Regions from separate parts of the Streptomyces sp. NPDC107581 genome, predicted to be linked through region 3. Evidence: riboswitches for the same ligand, from Rfam matches in the RefSeq annotation. Region 3 holds a riboswitch; each other region holds the start of a gene.
What was found. Region 3 has a riboswitch for cobalamin ahead of ACZ7P3_RS36945 (CoA-acylating methylmalonate-semialdehyde dehydrogenase). Riboswitches for the same ligand answer to the same signal wherever they lie in the genome.
Positions count from the first base shown of each region.

Region 1: it holds a riboswitch for cobalamin, as region 3 does, so the genes downstream of both, nicT (Nickel transporter NicT) here and ACZ7P3_RS36945 (CoA-acylating methylmalonate-semialdehyde dehydrogenase) in region 3, are expected to answer to the same signal.
Region 2: it holds a riboswitch for cobalamin, as region 3 does, so the genes downstream of both, ACZ7P3_RS16560 (cobalamin biosynthesis protein) here and ACZ7P3_RS36945 (CoA-acylating methylmalonate-semialdehyde dehydrogenase) in region 3, are expected to answer to the same signal.
Region 4: it holds a riboswitch for cobalamin, as region 3 does, so the genes downstream of both, ACZ7P3_RS40505 ((2Fe-2S) ferredoxin domain-containing protein) here and ACZ7P3_RS36945 (CoA-acylating methylmalonate-semialdehyde dehydrogenase) in region 3, are expected to answer to the same signal.

Region 1 covers NZ_JBVKBH010000004.1:397,638-401,797, reverse strand. Annotated here, with positions in the region: gene ACZ7P3_RS11775 (catalase) at 441-1,961, shown strand; cobalamin riboswitch at 2,096-2,323, shown strand; gene nicT (Nickel transporter NicT) at 2,357-3,484, shown strand; gene ACZ7P3_RS11765 (aldo/keto reductase) at 3,649-4,160, opposite strand, start outside.
Region 2 covers NZ_JBVKBH010000006.1:72,357-76,516, forward strand. Annotated here, with positions in the region: gene ACZ7P3_RS16550 (inorganic phosphate transporter) at 94-1,359, shown strand; gene ACZ7P3_RS16555 (hypothetical protein) at 1,394-1,621, shown strand; cobalamin riboswitch at 2,166-2,308, shown strand; gene ACZ7P3_RS16560 (cobalamin biosynthesis protein) at 2,410-3,354, shown strand; gene ACZ7P3_RS16565 (cobyric acid synthase) at 3,351-4,160, shown strand, end outside.
Region 3 covers NZ_JBVKBH010000020.1:21,192-25,351, forward strand. Annotated here, with positions in the region: gene ACZ7P3_RS36940 (acyl-CoA dehydrogenase family protein) at 1-379, opposite strand, end outside; gene ACZ7P3_RS36945 (CoA-acylating methylmalonate-semialdehyde dehydrogenase) at 387-1,910, opposite strand; cobalamin riboswitch at 2,137-2,310, opposite strand; gene ACZ7P3_RS36950 (ABC transporter ATP-binding protein) at 2,522-4,160, opposite strand, start outside.
Region 4 covers NZ_JBVKBH010000027.1:52,009-56,168, reverse strand. Annotated here, with positions in the region: gene ACZ7P3_RS40515 (enoyl-CoA hydratase/isomerase family protein) at 324-1,400, opposite strand; partial or broken gene ACZ7P3_RS40510 (hypothetical protein) at 1,397-1,659, opposite strand; gene ACZ7P3_RS40505 ((2Fe-2S) ferredoxin domain-containing protein) at 1,660-2,091, opposite strand; cobalamin riboswitch at 2,152-2,274, opposite strand; gene ACZ7P3_RS40500 (hypothetical protein) at 2,406-2,666, shown strand; gene ACZ7P3_RS40495 (maleylpyruvate isomerase N-terminal domain-containing protein) at 2,890-3,660, shown strand; gene ACZ7P3_RS40490 (methyltransferase) at 3,654-4,160, opposite strand, start outside.

The DNA.
Region 1 (4,160 bases), on a different contig from region 3:
TCCCTCCCGGCCTCCTGTACAGGTGGTCGTGCGGCTCCGGTGGAGGACGGACACCCTCGGTGCGGCCTCCGGGATCCTCTTCGCGCGCCTCCGCCGTGCAGGTGGTGGCGCAGGGAATGGTCCGGATCTCGACCGAGGCGGGCCCGCGCACCGCGGCCGGCCTGCCCTTGGCCCCGTTCCTCGATCGATCGCCGGCACCAGCTGCCAGGTCTTCCATTTGGTCTATACCGGTGTGCCCTTGTGTCGAGGGTTGAGGCGAGGGTGTTTATCCCGCTCTCTCCGGGTCACGCGACCTTGTGGGAACGAGGTGCCGGCCGGGACCGTCCACACCGCGTCTGTGCGGCGTGCGGCGCAGTGAGAGCGGCAGCCGCACCTCGCCGATCGGACGTCGATGCCCGAGGACGCGGCGTCACTGCTGACGCATCACGAAAGGCAGACTCATGACGGAGATCCGACCCGCCACCACGAGCGATTCCGGCGCACCGGTGGAGAGTGACGAACACTCGCTCACCGTGGGTCCCGGGGGACCGATCCTGCTGCAGGACGCCTACCTGATCGAGCAGATGGCGCAGTTCAACCGGGAGCGGATTCCCGAGCGCCAGCCGCACGCCAAGGGAAGCGGCGCCTTCGGCTCCTTCGAGGTGACCCACGATGTCAGTGCCTGCACGAAGGCGGCCGTGTTCCAGCCCGGCACCCGCACCGACCTGGTCATCCGCTTCTCGACCGTGGCCGGCGAGCGCGGCAGCCCGGACACCTGGCGTGATCCTCGCGGCTTCGCGGTGAAGTTCTACACCGGCGAAGGCAACTACGACATGGTCGGCAACAACACTCCGGTGTTCTTCGTGAAGGACCCGATGAAGTTCCAGCACTTCATCCGGTCCCAGAAGCGTCGTGCCGACAACAACCTGCGTGACCACGACATGCAGTGGGACTTCTGGACGCTCTCCCCTGAGTCCGCCCACCAGGTCGCCTGGCTGATGGGAGACCGGGGCATTCCGCGGACCTGGCGCCACATGAACGGCTACACCTCCCACACGTACATGTGGATCAACGCCGACGGCGAGCGGTTCTGGGTGAAGTACCACTTCAAGACCGATCAGGGCATCGAATTCTTCACCCAGCACGAGGCCGACCAGATGGCCGCGGCCGACACGGACTACCACATGCGGGACCTCTTCGAGCACATCAGGGACGGTGATTACCCCAGCTGGACCCTGTACGTCCAGGTCATGCCGTACGAGGAAGCCGCGGGATACCGGTTCAACCCGTTCGACCTCACCAAGGTGTGGCCGCACGGGGACTACCCGCTGATCCCGGTCGGCCGCATGACGCTCGACCGTAACCCCACCGACAACCACGCTCAGATCGAACAGGCGGCGTTCCAGCCCAACAACTTCGTCCCCGGCATCGGACCGAGCCCGGACCGCATGCTGCTGGCCAGGCTGTTCTCCTACGCGGACGCCCACCGCCACCGCATCGGCGCCAACTACCAGCAGCTTCCCGTGAACGCCCCCGTCGTCGACGTCCACACGTACTCCAAGGACGGGGCGATGGCCTACCGGAACACGACCGACCCGGTGTACGCCCCGAACTCCAAGGGAGGCCCCACGGCGGACACGGAGCGTTACGGATCCCCGCCCAGCTGGACGGCCGACGGCGAGATCACCCGCGCCGCCTACGTCTCCCACTCGGAGGACGACGACTGGGGGCAGCCCGGCACCATGGTGCGCGAGGTCCTGGACGACGCCGCCCGTGACCGGCTGGTCGACAACGTCGTCGGACATCTCCTCGACGGAGTGAGCGAACCCGTCCTCGAGCGTGCCTTCGCCTACTGGTCGAACATCGACGAAACCATCGGCAAGCGCATCGCCGACGGCGTACGGGCCAAGGCCGACGAGAAGGACCCCAAGGCTGCCGAACAGGGCAACCCGGCCCGGAGCTCCATGCAGCACAAGGCTTGAGAGGCTCGACCGGCCCTGGGGGCGAGGGCGACTCACGGGACGCCGGGTGTGTCGGGTGACTGCCGGCCTCAGGCCGTGGCCTCGGGCGGAAGAGCAGCGGAGTCGGGCAGCGCCGCCGTGCCGGGGTCGGTCGGCTAACCTGGTCCGGCCGTGGTGCTCGGGAAGACCGGTGCACCGTGTCCGATCAGTTCGGACACGGGAGTCCGGAGCGGCCCTCGCCACTGTGATCGGGAAGTCTTCGCACCATTCCTGCTCCTCGCCGGGAGCAGGCGGCCACTGGGCGCATGCCGCGCCTGGGAAGGCCGGGCGGCGCGGACGTTCGACCCGTCAGCCAGGAGACCGGCCACGGCACCGTACGACGACCCGTCCACGAGGTGCTGGAGAGGCTGCCCGACATGACCCTGCCCGAAAACCCCGCCCCGCCGTCCTCGGACACCGGAATACCGGCCACGCATTCGCTGCGGTGGGAGCGCCGTGACTGGCTTCGCACCGGCGGTCTGCTCGCCGTCATCGCGGCCCTGCACGTCGTGGCCTTCATGATCCTGATCATGCTGGTCGCCCCGAACCACTACACGGTCGGCAAGCAGGTGTTCGGTGTGGGACTCGGCATCACCGCCTACACCCTGGGCATGCGGCACGCCTTCGACGCCGACCACATCGCGGCCATCGACAACACCACCCGCAAGCTCATGGCGGACGGCAAGCGCCCGGTGTCGGTCGGGTTCTGGTTCGCGTTGGGGCACTCGACGATCGTGGTCGCGATGGCCACCCTCATCGCCGCCGGCGCCCGGGTGACCGGCACCCTGCTCAACGAGAACTCCGACGCCCATGTGACGCTCGGCCTGATCGGCACCACCGTCTCCGGCACCTTCCTCTACCTGATCGCGGCCCTCAACCTGGTCGCCCTCACCGGGATCTACCGGGTCTTCAAGGCCATGCGCGCCGGTGAGTTCGACGAGCACGAGCTGGAGAAGCACCTCGACAACCGCGGCTTCATGAACCGCATCCTGGGCCGGTTGACGAAGTCCATCACCCGGCCCGGCCAGATGTACCCCGTAGGCGTCCTGTTCGGGCTGGGCTTCGACACCGCCACCGAGGTCGCCCTGATGGTCATGGCCGGCTCCGGCGCCGCCGCGGGGCTGCCCTGGTACGCGATCCTGTGCCTGCCCCTGCTGTTCGCCGCGGGTATGAGCCTGTTCGACACCCTCGACGGCTGCTTCATGAACTTCGCCTACCACTGGGCGTTCTCCAACCCGGTCCGCAAGGTCTACTACAACCTCACCATCACCGGCCTCTCCATCGCGGTCGCCTTCATCATCGGCACCATCGAGCTCGTCAGCGTCCTGCACGACAACCTCGGCCTCCAGGACGGGATCACCGACTGGATCTCCGGCATCGACCTGGACAACGTCGGCTACATCATCGTCGGTCTCTTCGTCGTCGTCTGGGCCTGCGCCATCGCCTACTGGCGCCTGGCGGGCGTCGAACACCGCTGGAACGCGAAGACCGCCGAAGCCGACTGACGCGGCCACAGCCGTACCGCGCGTTCACTTCTGCGCCGCCGACCTCTCCATGGCGTTGCACGGCAGCGGTGGGCCTGTTGGCCTGCCATCGGTGCGCGGGAGGCCGGTGCGGACGCCGGCGGCGCTGAGGTGGGTGTCGGTCGTCGCGCTGGATTCCGCCGGCATCAGCGGCGTCGCAGCGACGGGTCGAGCAGAGCGGGCGGGGTGTCGTTCTTCTCGTGCGCGGCGAGGTCGGTGCCGGGAGCCACGATTCCGTCGATCGCATCGAGCACGTCGGCGGGAAGCACGGTGTCGGCGGCGGCGAGCTGGGAGTGGAGGTGCTCCAGTGTGCGGGGGCCGATGAGCGCGCTGGTCACGGCCGGATGCGCGGTCACGAAGCCGAGCGCGAGCTGGATCACGGTCAGGCCGGCCTCGTCGGCCACCTTCACCAACTGCTCCACGGCGTCGAGCCTGGCCCAGTTGGACGGAACGGTGAGGTCGAAGCGCTGCGGCATGAACGCCGACCGGCTGGTGGTGATGTCCCGGCCCGCGCGGATCGCCCCCGACAGCCAGCCCGAGGCCAGCGGGCTCCACACCAGCACACCCATCCCGTACTCCTCGGTCACGGGCAGGACGTGGGCTTCGACGCCGCGCTGCAGGATCGAGTAGCTGGGCTGCTCGGTGACGTAACGGCTCA
Region 2 (4,160 bases), on a different contig from region 3:
ATAGAAACCCTGGCGCCCGCTCCAGTTCACCTTCCGTTCATCCAGGTTGCCTACGGTCCAACAGCCAATGACCTCGAATGATTGCCTGGGTAAATGGAAAACTTCTCGCTGATCCTCGCGATTGTGGTGGTGACCGCACTCGCGTTTGATTTCACGAACGGTTTTCACGACACCGCCAACGCGATGGCCACGACCATCTCGACCGGTGCGCTCAAGCCCAAGGTCGCGGTGGCCATGTCCGCCGCCCTCAACCTTGTGGGCGCCTTCCTCTCCGTGGAGGTCGCCAACACGATCTCCAAGGGACTCGTCGACGAGAACGGCATCCGGCCCGAGGTCATCTTCGCCGCCCTGGTCGGCGCGATCCTCTGGAACCTGGTGACCTGGCTCGTGGGCCTGCCCTCCAGTTCCTCGCACGCCCTGATGGGCGGACTGATCGGCGCCACCGTCGCCTCCGCGGGCCTCGGCGCCGTCCACGGTGACGTCCTGATCACCAAGGTGCTGCTCCCGGCGGTCGCCGCCCCGGTCGTGGCCGGTCTCGCGGCACTGCTCGCCACCCGGTTCTCCTACGGCATCGGCCGGGGCGCCGAGGGCGAGGCCACCCGCAAGGGCTACCGCGCCGGGCAGATCGCCTCCGCCGGCCTGGTCTCCCTCGCCCACGGCACCAACGACGCGCAGAAGACGATGGGCATCATCACCCTCGCGCTGATCGCGGGCGGTGCGATCGCCCCCGGCTCCAACCCTCCCACCTGGGTCATCCTCTCCGCCGGCATGGCCATCGCGCTCGGCACCTACATCGGCGGCTGGCGCATCATCCGCACCATGGGCAAGGGCCTGACCGACCTGGAGCCGCGACAGGGCTTCGCCGCCCAGACCAGCGCGGCCACGGCCATCCTGGCCTCCTCGCACCTCGGCTTCTCCCTCTCCACCACCCATGTCGTCTCCGGCTCGGTGATGGGCGCGGGCCTCGGCCGCAAGGGCGGTGTGGTCCGCTGGTCCACCGCGACCCGCATGGTCGTCGCCTGGGTGCTCACCCTCCCGGCCGCCGCGCTGGTCGGCGCGGGCGCCGAGTCCGTCACGGACCTCGGCGACTGGGGCACCGCGGTCGTCGCCGTCTTCCTCGTCGGCGCCAGCGCCGCGATCTGGAAGTTCTCCCGCCGCGAGGTCGTCGACCACACCAGCGTCGTGCCCGCTGACGACGCCGAGCCGGCCGGCGTGGTGACCACCGCCATCGCCGCGGTGACCCCGCCCCCCGCGGGCGTCGTCACCGAGGACCTGACGGCCACCATCCCGGCTCCGGCCGCCGCCGTCCCGGCTCCCGCCGCCGCCACCGAGCCGGCCCCGCCGGCCGCCGCCGTCTGACCCCGAGCACCCGGTACCTGAAGGAAGCATCCCCATGAAGATCGACTGGGCGGCCCTCGGCTCCGTCTTCGGCGTCAGCCTCGTGTTCACGGTGGGCCTGGTGGCCCTGTTCACCCTCGGCGTCAACGGCCTGGCGCGGCGCGAGAAGGCCGCCGCGCAGGGCGACTCCGCCGCGCTGGCGGTGACCGGTGCCTATGTGTGCTTCGCGACCTGTGCGGCCGCGGTGGCGTACGGGTTCTATCTGATCGTGGCCAAGGCCTGACCTGTGATCGTGACCGAGGCCCGACCTCTTGCGTGACCGAGGCCCGACCTCTTGATCGTCACCGAGGCCTGACCTTCGAAAGGTCCGCGTCCGCGCGGGCCGGACGGTCCCGGACCGCCCTGCCGAGCCCCCAGTGGGCGACCCGGCAGGGCGGTCGCCGTGTGTCCGGGGCGGCCTCCGCCGTCGCGCCGCCCCGCGAGACCCACTGCGCTCCCGCGAGAGGCCCGCCGCGCTCGCGCGAGACCCACTGCGCTCCGGCGGGCCCTCGCCCGCCCCCCAGTTGGACGACCTGGCCGTCGTCCAGCGGCATCTCGCCCGCGTGCGCCGCCTCGCGTCTCCTCGTGTCTCCTCCCGCGTCCGTTCCATCCCGTATGAGACGTACGCCCTCTTGCTGATCCTCACGGTCCGTGGGTACCGGAGGGATGCGCGAACGCCGCCCGAGAGGAGGGGAATTCACCGCAATCCGGTCCTCCGGCGCGGTCGGGCGCGCTGCCGATGTGGGGCTCAGCACAGTCCGCCGTCCCTGGTCAAAGGCAAGTTGACGGCTCTTCCGAGTGCGTGGTGGACTGCCCACGCCATGTACGGCGGCAGAAGAGGAAGCCGGTGCGAATCCGGCGCGGTCCCGCCACTGTCACCGGGGAAGAACACCCCGGGAGCCAGGAACTCTCACCGCCGGTCTCGTCGGACCAGGGCGTGGACACCCTGAGTGAGGACACATATCGCCATGCTCGGCTGCCGATCGAGGACCAGTACCAGGCCCGCCCCTGACCTCACGGCCGGCTGAGCCGATGGGTGCCGATCGCTCGTACGCGTACGGCGCCGCCGCCGGCCTTCTCGGCGATCTCCTTCTCGGCGATCCGCGCCGCGGGCATCCGGTCGCCGCGTTCGGGCGCGCGGCCGCAGCCGTGGAACGCGTGCTGTGGCGCGACCACCGCGGCTGGGGCGCCCTGCACACCGCCGTGTGCGCCGGCGGCGCCGTCGCCCTGGGGGCCGTCGCCGAACGGGCCGTACGCCGCTCCCCCGTCGCCTCCGCCGCACTGGCCGGCGCCGCCACCTGGGCGGTCGTCGGGGGTACTTCGCTGGCCCGGGAGGCCCGGACCGTCGGGCGCGCCCTGGAGGCCGGGGACATCGAGGCGGCACGTGCGCGGCTGCCGCATCTGTGCGGCCGGGATCCGCAGGCCCTGGACGCGGACGGGATCGCCCGCGCCGTCGTGGAGTCGGTCGCCGAGAACACCTCCGACGCCGTGGTGGGCGCGCTGGTGTGGGGTGCGGGCGGCGGGGTGCCGGGGCTGCTCGGGTTCCGGGCCGTCAACACCCTGGATGCGATGGTGGGGCACAGGTCGGCCCGCTTCCGGCGCTACGGCTGGGCCTCGGCCCGCCTCGACGACGTGGCCGGCTGGCCGGGGGCGCGGCTGACCGCCGTACTCGCCGCCGCGGCCGGACCCGACCCCCGCGGCGCCCTGCGCGCCTGGCAGGCCGACGCCCGCAAGCACCCGAGCCCCAACGCCGGGCCCGTCGAAGCCTCGTTCGCGGGCGCGCTCGGCGTGCGGCTGGGCGGGACGCTCTCCTACGGCGGGCGCGTCGAGCACCGGCCCGTCCTCAACGGGGACACCGGGCGGGCCGTCCGGGTCACCGACATCGACCGGGCCGTACGGCTCTCCCGCCGCGTCGGCCTGCTCGCGCTCGGCGTCACCCTCGCCGCGCGCCGACTCGTGAAGGGACGTGGGAAGTGAACGGTGGTCTCCTCGTCGCCGGCACCACCTCCGACGCCGGCAAGAGCGTCGTGACGGCCGGGATCTGCCGGTGGCTGGTGCGCCAGGGCGTGAAGGTCGCGCCCTTCAAGGCGCAGAACATGTCCCTCAACTCGTTCGTGACACGGGAGGGTGCCGAGATCGGCCGGGCGCAGGCGATGCAGGCCCAGGCCTGCCGCGTCGAGCCGACCGCGCTGATGAACCCCGTGCTGCTCAAGCCGGGCGGTGAGCAGAGCAGCCAGGTGGTGCTGCTGGGCAGGCCGGTGGGCGAGATGAGCGCACGCGGCTACCACGGAGGGCGCCAGCAGCGGCTCCTCGGCACGGTCCTGGACTGTCTGGCCGAGTTGCGGGGCACGTATGACGCGGTGATCTGTGAGGGGGCCGGTTCGCCCGCGGAGATCAATCTGCGGCGGACCGACATCGTGAACATGGGGATCGCGCGGGGCGCGCGGCTGCCCGTGCTCGTCGTCGGCGACATCGACCGGGGTGGCGTCTTCGCCTCCTTCTTCGGGACGCTCGCCCTGCTCTCACCGCAGGACCAGGAGCTGGTCGCCGGCTTCCTGGTGAACAAGTTCCGCGGCGACGTCGGCCTGCTGGAGCCGGGGCTGGAGATGCTGCACGGTCTCACCGGGCGGCGCACCTACGGCGTGCTGCCGTTCCGGCACGGGCTCGGCATCGACGAGGAGGACGGGCTGCGGGTGTCCCTGCGGGGCACGGTCCGGGAGTCGGCCGTGACGCCTCCGCTCGGCGAGGACGTCCTGCGGGTCGCCGTCTGCGCGATCCCGCTG
Region 3 (4,160 bases):
CGGTCAGGCAGTAGCTGGCGAGGTCCTCCATGGCGCACAGGCGGGGCAGCCAGCGCTCGCGCTGGGCGTCGTCGCCGTAGCGGTCGATCATCCAGGCGACCATGTTGTGGATGGAGAGGTAGCCGGCGATGGACGGGCAGCCGGAGGCCAGCGTCTCGAAAACGAGGACGCCGTCGGCCCGGCTGAGGCCGGAGCCGCCGGCCTCCTCCCGGACGTAGACGCCGCCGAGGCCCAGCCCGGCCGCCTTGCGCAGCACGTCGACGGGGAAGTGCTTGTCCCGGTCCCAGTCCAGGGCGTGGGGTGCGAGATGGTCCTGGGCGAAGTCGAGGGTGGTCTCCACGAGGGCCTGCTGGTCCTCGGTGAGCAGGGTGGTGGTCATACGGCACTCAGCCCATCGTGGGGATCGTGAAGCTCGCGCCCTCGCGCAGACCGGCCGGCCAGCGGGAGGTGACGGTCTTGGTGCGGGTGTAGAAGCGGATCGCGTCCGGGCCGTGCTGGTTCAGGTCGCCGAAGCCGGAGCGCTTCCAGCCACCGAAGGTGTGGTAGGCGACGGGCACCGGGATGGGCACGTTGACGCCGACCATGCCGGTGTTCACCCGCCGGGTGAAGTCCCGGGCGGTGTCGCCGTCCCGGGTGAAGATGGCGACTCCGTTGCCGTAGGTGTGCTCGCTGGGCAGACGCAGGGCCTCTTCGTAGTCGGCCGCGCGCACGACACTCAGGACCGGGCCGAAGATCTCCTCCTGGTAGATGCGCATGGCGGGGGTGACCCGGTCGAAGAGGGAGGCGCCGGCGAAGAAGCCGTTCTCGTGCCCGGGCAGGACGAAGTCACGTCCGTCCACGACCAGTTCCGCTCCCTCCTCGACGCCGAGGTCGACATACGAGCGGACGCGATCCACGGCGTCCGGGCCGACCAGCGGGCCGAAGTCCGTCTCGGGGTCGTCGCTGCGGCCGATGCGCAGGGTGGCGATGCGCTCCTTGAGCCGGGCGACCAGTGCGTCGGCGGTGTCCTCGCCGACCGGGACAGCGACCGAGATCGCCATGCAGCGCTCGCCCGCCGAGCCGTATCCGGCGCCGATCAGCGCGTCCACCGCCTGGTCGAGGTCGGCGTCGGGCATCACGATCATGTGGTTCTTGGCGCCGCCGAAGCACTGTGCGCGCTTGCCGTGGGCGGCGGCGGTGGCATAGACGTGCGCGGCGACCGGCGTGGAGCCCACGAAGCCGAGGGCGGCCACGCGAGGGTCTTCGAGAAGGGTCTCGGCCGCTTCTCCCGCGCCGTTGACGACGTTGAGGACCCCGGGCGGAAGACCGGCCTCCAGGAAGAGTTCCGCGAGTCGCAGCGGTACGGACGGGTCGCGCTCGGAGGGTTTGAGGATGAAGGCGTTGCCGCAGGCCAGTGCGGGGGCCGCCTTCCACAGGGGGATCATCGCGGGGAAGTTGAAGGGCGTGATGCCGGCGACCACACCGAGGGGCGCGCGCAGGGAGTGGACGTCGATGCCGGTGCCGGCGTTGTCGGTGAACTCGCCCTTGAGGAGGTGCGGGATACCGGCGGCGAACTCCACGACCTCCAGGCCGCGCTGAAGGTCCCCGTGCGCGTCGGCGATGGTCTTGCCGTGCTCGGCGGAGAGCAGTCGGGCGAGCGCGTCCTTCTCGTTCTCGACGAGTTGGAGGAAACGCAGGAGGACCCGGGCCCGGCGCTGCGGGTTCCAGGCTCCCCACTCGCGCTGTGCCTCGGCGGCGACGGCGATCGCCGCCTCGGTCTCGGCCCGGTTCGCGAGGGGCACATGGGCCTGCACCTCACCGGTGTTGGGGTCGTACACCTCGCCGTAGGACCCCGACGTTCCCGGGGTGTGCTTGCCACCGATGAAGTGGGTCAGCTCACGCACGTCGGTGGGATCGTTCGGACGGATCATGGGGCCTGCTCTCGTCAGGTGAGGGTGATCCGGGATGGCGCGCCGGACCGGCACGCGTGGACGCGGTGGCGTACACGGACGTGTGGAAGCGGCGCGAGAACGCGTATGGCGTGCGAACCGTCAGGCGGTGACGACGGGAATGCGACCTGCGTGACGCCTACGGCGGAGTCCGCCGGGATCGTGGATGCGCACCGGTGCCATGCGTGTCAGCTCCATCCTCGTGGAAAACACGGAACATCCCACGGCCGGTATCCTGACTCCCGGATCAGCGCGCGCCGTCCGCCTTCCCGACATCCAGCTCGTCAGTGGCGTCCTGCTCGACGGCGTACTCCCCGGTCACAGTGGCGGGACCGTGCCGGAATCACACCGGCTTCCCTGCACCGCGGGCCTACCCCTCGACTATATAGTTGGACGTCCTAGTAAATCCAGTGGTGCAATCAGGCCGCACGCGCTGGGCGCCGGTGTCGAAGGCTCACCGGGGCGCCGCGAAACGCACCGGCGCCCCGAGCCGGACGCGTGGGACGGCCTGCCGGAGGGTCGTCGGTGCCGCCGTCGTCTCGCCAGGACGTGCCGTATCCGCGACCCCGCACGGCACGTCCCGGGTGCGGGGGTCATTGCCGCCCGTACGTCCAGGACGCCCACAGCCGAGCGTAGGTGCCACCCGCCGACCGGAGTTCGTCGGGCCGCCCCCGTTCGACCAGCCGGCCGTTGTCCATCACCACCACGACATCGGCCGTTGCCGCCTGCGAGAGCCGGTGCGCCACCACGACCACGGTGCGGCCCTCGGACACCGCCAGGGCCGCCCGGTCGAGGGACTGGGCCGTGTCACTGCCGGCCTCGGCCGTCGCCTCGTCCAGCACGAGCACCTCGGGGTCGAGCAGCAGGACACGGGCGAGGGCGAGTTGCTGCACCTGGCGGGCGGACAGCCGGGCGCCACCCCGGCCGACTACGGTGTCGACGCCGTCCGGCAGCGCCGCGGTCCAGTCCGCGGCGCCGACGACGGCGAGCGCGGCCCCGATCTCCTGCTCCGACGCCTCCCGGCACGCCAGGCGGAGATTGTCGGCCACCGTGCCGGGGAAGATGTGGTGCTCCTGCGTGACCAGTACGATCCTCCGCTCGCCGTGCGCCGCGGGGCGGGCGAGGTCGCCGGTGGGGACGCCGTCGAGCGTGACGCTGCCCGCGTACGGCGGGCGCATCCCGGCGATCAGCGTCGCCAGGGTGGACTTGCCCGATCCGCTCGCGCCGACGACGGCCAGGCGCTGCCCGGGGCGGATGTCGAGGTCGATGCCGTGCAGTACGTCGGGGCCCTCGCCGTACCGATGGCGGACGTCACGCACGGCGATCCCCTCCCCCGACCGGCGAGGAGTGGGCCCGGAGTGCCGGTCGGGTGCCGGTACGGTCAGGGTGACCCCGACGATCCGGGCAAGCGCGGCGGTCGCCTGCTGCACGCTGTCGAAGGTGCCGAGCAGTGTGTTCACTGGATCGAACAGCCCGGCGAAGAACAGCGCCGCCGTGGTCGCGGCGCCGACGTCGGCGCGTCCGGTGCGGACCAGGGCCCAGGCCACGAGGAGGATCGCGCTCAGGCCGGTGAACTCGGCGATGTTGAGCCGGCCGTAGAAGCGGGTCGCCGCCCGGGTCGCCCGGAACTCGTACGACATCGCCTCCGTCGAGGCCGCCTCCACACCGGCGTGCCGGCCCGGGCCCAGGCGCAGGGCGCGCAGGGTGGGCAGCGCGGTGAAGGCGCCGAGCAGTGCCGAGGTGCGGCGTCCCTCCGCGGTCCGGCCGGCCGCGTAGAGAGGCCGGGAGGTGCGCAGGTACCAGCGCAGGGTGTGCGCCTGGAGGGGCACCGCGAGGAGTCCGGCGACGGCGAACCGCCAGTCGAGCGCGGCCAGTCCGACAAGTGCGGCGAGGATGGTGAGCGCCGCCCCGGCGAAGTCCCCCAGTGCGCCGGTGGCTGCGTTCGAGACGCGTTCGGTGTCGCCGGAGAGCCGGGCGACCAGGTCGCCGGTGCCGCCCGCCTCGACGACGTCCACGGGCAGGGCCAGCGCCGAGACGACGGCGTCCTCGCGCAGCCGGCCCGTCACCGTCAGGACGACCCGCGCCAGCAGTACGGTGGCGGCCCACGCGGTCAGCGCGCCGGCGACGGCGGCGGCGGTCAGGAGCAGAACGGGAGTGACCAGTGCGCTCGGGCCACGGTGGTCGGCGACGGCCTGGGTGATCCGGCCGATCGCCACCGGGCCGGCCAGGGTC
Region 4 (4,160 bases), on a different contig from region 3:
ACGCCGGCGACGACCCCGCCGGGTACTGGCTGCGCCTCCCGCCCCCGGCCCGTTGTCCGCACGCCGGCGACGACCCCGCCGGGTACCTGGCCTGGGCCAGGGAGGCCTTCCGGCTGACCACCAGCGGCGTACGGCCGGACACCTGGCGGGAACCGTCCGCCCGGACGGAGCCGCGGCGGGCTTGGGGGTGAACTGCCGCTCGGCCAACTCCCCGAAGAGCAGCCCGGATCCGCCCCACAGGACGGCCTGGATGGCGAGGGCCGGCAGACGGAACCGCCACAGCACGGCAGTCGGAACCGCCACAGCACGGCGGCCGGGCCCGTTCAGCCGGCCGCCTCCGGGGCGGAGCCGGGCCCGGCGAGCCCCAGCTCGCGGTCGCCGAGGGGGGCGAAGAAGCGCTCCACGTCGGCTTCGGTGACCTCGGCGAGGGTCGCCGGCGACCAGCGCGGGGTGCGGTCCTTGTCGATGATCTGGGCGCGGACGCCCTCCACCAGGTCGGGCATGCCCAGGGCCGCGCAGGAGACGCGGTACTCCTGGTCGAGCACGCGCTCCAGCGAGCCGAGCCGCCGGGCCCGGCGCAGCGCGGCCAGGGTGACCTTCAGGGCGGTCGGGGACCTGGTGAGCAGGGTCTCCGCCGTCTCCTTCGCGGCCGGGTCGCCGTGGGCGAACAGCCGCCGCACGATCTCCTCCACCGTGCCGGCGGCGTAGCAGGCGTCGGTCCACTCGCGCCGGGCGGCCGGCTCTCCCGGGGGCGCCGGCCGCGCATGCCGGGCGAGCACCTGCCGTACGGGCAGGTCGGCGAGGCCGGCGACCAGTTGCGGGAGCGCGGCGGACGGCACGTAGTGGTCGGCGAGCCCGCACAGCAGCGCGTCGGCGGCGCCGATCTGCGCGCCGGTCAGCGCGAGGTGGGTGCCCAGTTCGCCCGGGGCGAGGCCGAGCAGATAGGTGCCGCCCACGTCCGGTACGAAGCCGATGCCGGTCTCGGGCATGGCGATCCGCGAGCGTTCGGTGACGATCCGGACGCTGCCGTGTGCGGAGATGCCGACGCCGCCGCCCATGACGATGCCGTCCATGACGGCGACGTAGGGCTTGGGGTAGCGGGCGATGCGGGCGTTGAGGTGGTACTCGTCGCGCCAGAAGGCGGCGGAGGCGGTGCCGTCGCCGTCCCGGGCGTCGTCGTGGACGGCACGGATGTCGCCGCCCGCGCACAGGCCGCGCTCGCCCGCCCCGGTGATGACGACGGTCTCCACGGCCGGGTCGTGCTCCCAGGCGGTCAGGGCCTCGTCGATGCGGCGCACCATCGCGTGGGACAGCGCGTTGAGGGCCTCGGGCCGGTTGAGAGTGATGTGGGCGGCCCGCCCCGCGGTGTGCAGGAGGACGGGCTCTTCGGTACCGGTCATCTGTGTGCCTCCGTCAGGCTGCGGGCCACGATGCCACGCATGATCTCGTCGGTCCCTTCCAGGATCCGGTGGCCTGCGCCGCGCCCCGTGTTCCGTGCTGCCGCCCGCGCGCCCTGCCGAGGTCGCAGGTCACGGACGGTCTTCTCGGTTCCGTACACGCGAGGCGGACGTGGCCGCCGTGCCCCTGGAGCATACGGACCACCACCGAGTACCCGTGCGCGCCGGCGAACCTCTTCACCGGCGCGCACGGGTACGGGGCTCAGCGGGGGCCGGACCCGCCGCGGTCCCGGGAAGCCCGGACGAGCCGCGGCGGTGTGAAGGCGTAGAGGCCGAGGATCTCCGGCAGGGGGGCGACACCGGGGCCGCCCGCGCGCACCCAGTGCGTGATGTCCCCGGTCGCGTCGGGGTCGTTGACCAGCCCCAGCCAGACCGGCCGTCCCCCCGCGGCCCGGCCGGCGGCGGAGGGCTGCACGACGATGACGTTGGCCTGCTCGCACACGTCGAGGCAGGCGGAGATGCGCACGGGCACCTCCGCACGCAGCCGTGCGGTCTGCTCCGCGTGATCGACTCCGGTCACCTTGGGAGTGCCGCAGCAGCAGTCGCGGCACACGACGACGCGGCACGGCGCCGGGCCGGCCCCCCGCGGGCTCCCCTCGTCACCGCACGTCTCCACGGCCGGCCTCTCGGGCATGCCGCACCACCCCTCCTCCGGGGAGATCCGCCCCGGTGTCCGTCGAGGTGGCGACCGCGTGAGTCTCCTGGCTCTCGGGTCGTCGCTCGTCCCGGCCTTCCCGCCCTTCGCGGACAGTGGCCCGTCGGAACTCGCTCACCGATCACAGTGGCGGGACCGCGCCGGATTCACACCGGCTTCCTCGGACCGCCGTCGCCTTGTCACCGGCCATCATCCCATCGCCGGGAGGTGCCGCACCCGCCGAGGCGGAACGGGCCGCTCCGCCGAACGGATCGAGCGAGTGGGACCGGCTCCCCTCAGGGTTCTCCGAGGGCGTGCGGCTGCCGCTCACCTATGTCACGCGCGGCAGCAGCTACGTGCTGACCGTGCAGGACCCCGACACCGGTCTCACCCGGCACTTCGAACCCGCCGCCTCGGCGGACGAGGTGTGGCGGCTGGTCTGCGTCGAGGACCAGCAGAACTCTGACGCCCTGTGGGCCAACGACCCCACCGAGGTCTCACCGGGCCGCGGCCGCCTCACCATCGCTGTGTGCCCGCGCGACCCGCACCATCCGCTGGACCTCGTCAGCCAGTGACGCACCCGGGGTGCGGCCCGGCCGGGTCGCCCGGCGGGTCACCGGGGCGTACGCCGCCGGCGGCGATGTCACCGGCCCGGCGGTGCAGGCCCACCACGCTCACCGGTGCCCTCGGGGAGTGAGGGCCGGCGGGGCGTGGCCGAGGGCGAACGGCGGGAGGGGATCCCCCGTGCGGACGCCCGTCGCTGGTTTGACCGCCGGTCCGGCCAGGAACCCATGGCGCATGATTCGGACTCTGGTCGACGAGACCCTGCCGGAGCTGGCACCGTTCCTCCACGCGGTGCAGGCACGGCGGCCCGACGACGGCACATGGTGCGAGGCGTGGACGGTGCGGGACATCCTGGCCCACCAGACGGGCAATGCCGAGGAACTGGCCCGGGTGCTCCGGGCGTTCCACGCGGGAACGCCCGTGGAGACCAGGGGCTTCGGGCGTGAGGAGCCCTACCGCCGGATGTCCGACTCCGAGCTGTGGGCGGCGTTCATGGGCCGCTGTGAGCGGCTCGCCGAGGTCGCCGCGGCCGCCGCGCGGGACCTGTCCCCGGACACCGAGGTGACGTGGACCGGCCGGACCGTGAAGGTCCCCTTCTTCGCGGAGCACATGCGTGAGGAGCTGATCCTGCACCGCTGGGACCTGACCGGCGACGACCGCACGGCGGTGCGGGCGCTCAGCGAACCGTGGATGACGGAGCACAGCGTGGTGTCGGTCGGCCGGCCGCTGCTGGCCCGCGGCCGGGCCGGCCTGGATCTGGGCCCCGGCGAACGGGTCGAGGGCCGCCTGCGTACGCCGGGTGCGGACGACATCGTGGTGAGCGCCGACGGCGGGGGCGGCAGCATCCGGCTGGCCGCCCCCGAGGGCCCCGCCACGATCGAGAGCGACGCGGCCGTACGCGTCCTGCTGCTGTGGGGACGCCGCCCCGCCGACCCGTCCCGCTGGCACAGCTCCGCCGGCCCGGAGGCCCTGCGCAGGGTACGGGCCCTCCTGGGCGGCTACTGAGGGCCGGTGCGTCCGCTCAGCACGCCCGGATCGGTCCGGCAGGCGCCGGGGGCCGGTACGGGCTGCGGGACGGCAGCCTTGCGGGCATGCAGCACGCTGCCGTCCAGGGGCAGCGGCGAGCGGCCCACGAGCGCGAGCCCCGCGTCGTCGAGCAGGTGCGCGTAGTGGTCGGCGCGTCGTTCCCGCCCGCCGACGTTGCACATCATGTGGAGGTTCCACGCGGTGGCCAGTGAGGCCGAGCCGTCGGCGGGCAGTACCCGCTCGACGATGAGCAGATCGGCGTGGGCGGGCATCGCCCGGGAGCAGTGCCGCAGGATCTCGCGGCAACGCTCGTCGTCCCAGTCGTGCAGGACGCGGGAGAGGATGTAGACGTCCGCGCCGGGCGGTACGTCGGAGAAGTCGCCCGTCCGGTAGGTGCACCGCTCGCCGCAGCCGGCAGCGTCGAGAGCGCGGCGGGCGGCCTCGATGACGTGCGGGCGTTCGAGCAGGATGCCGTGCAG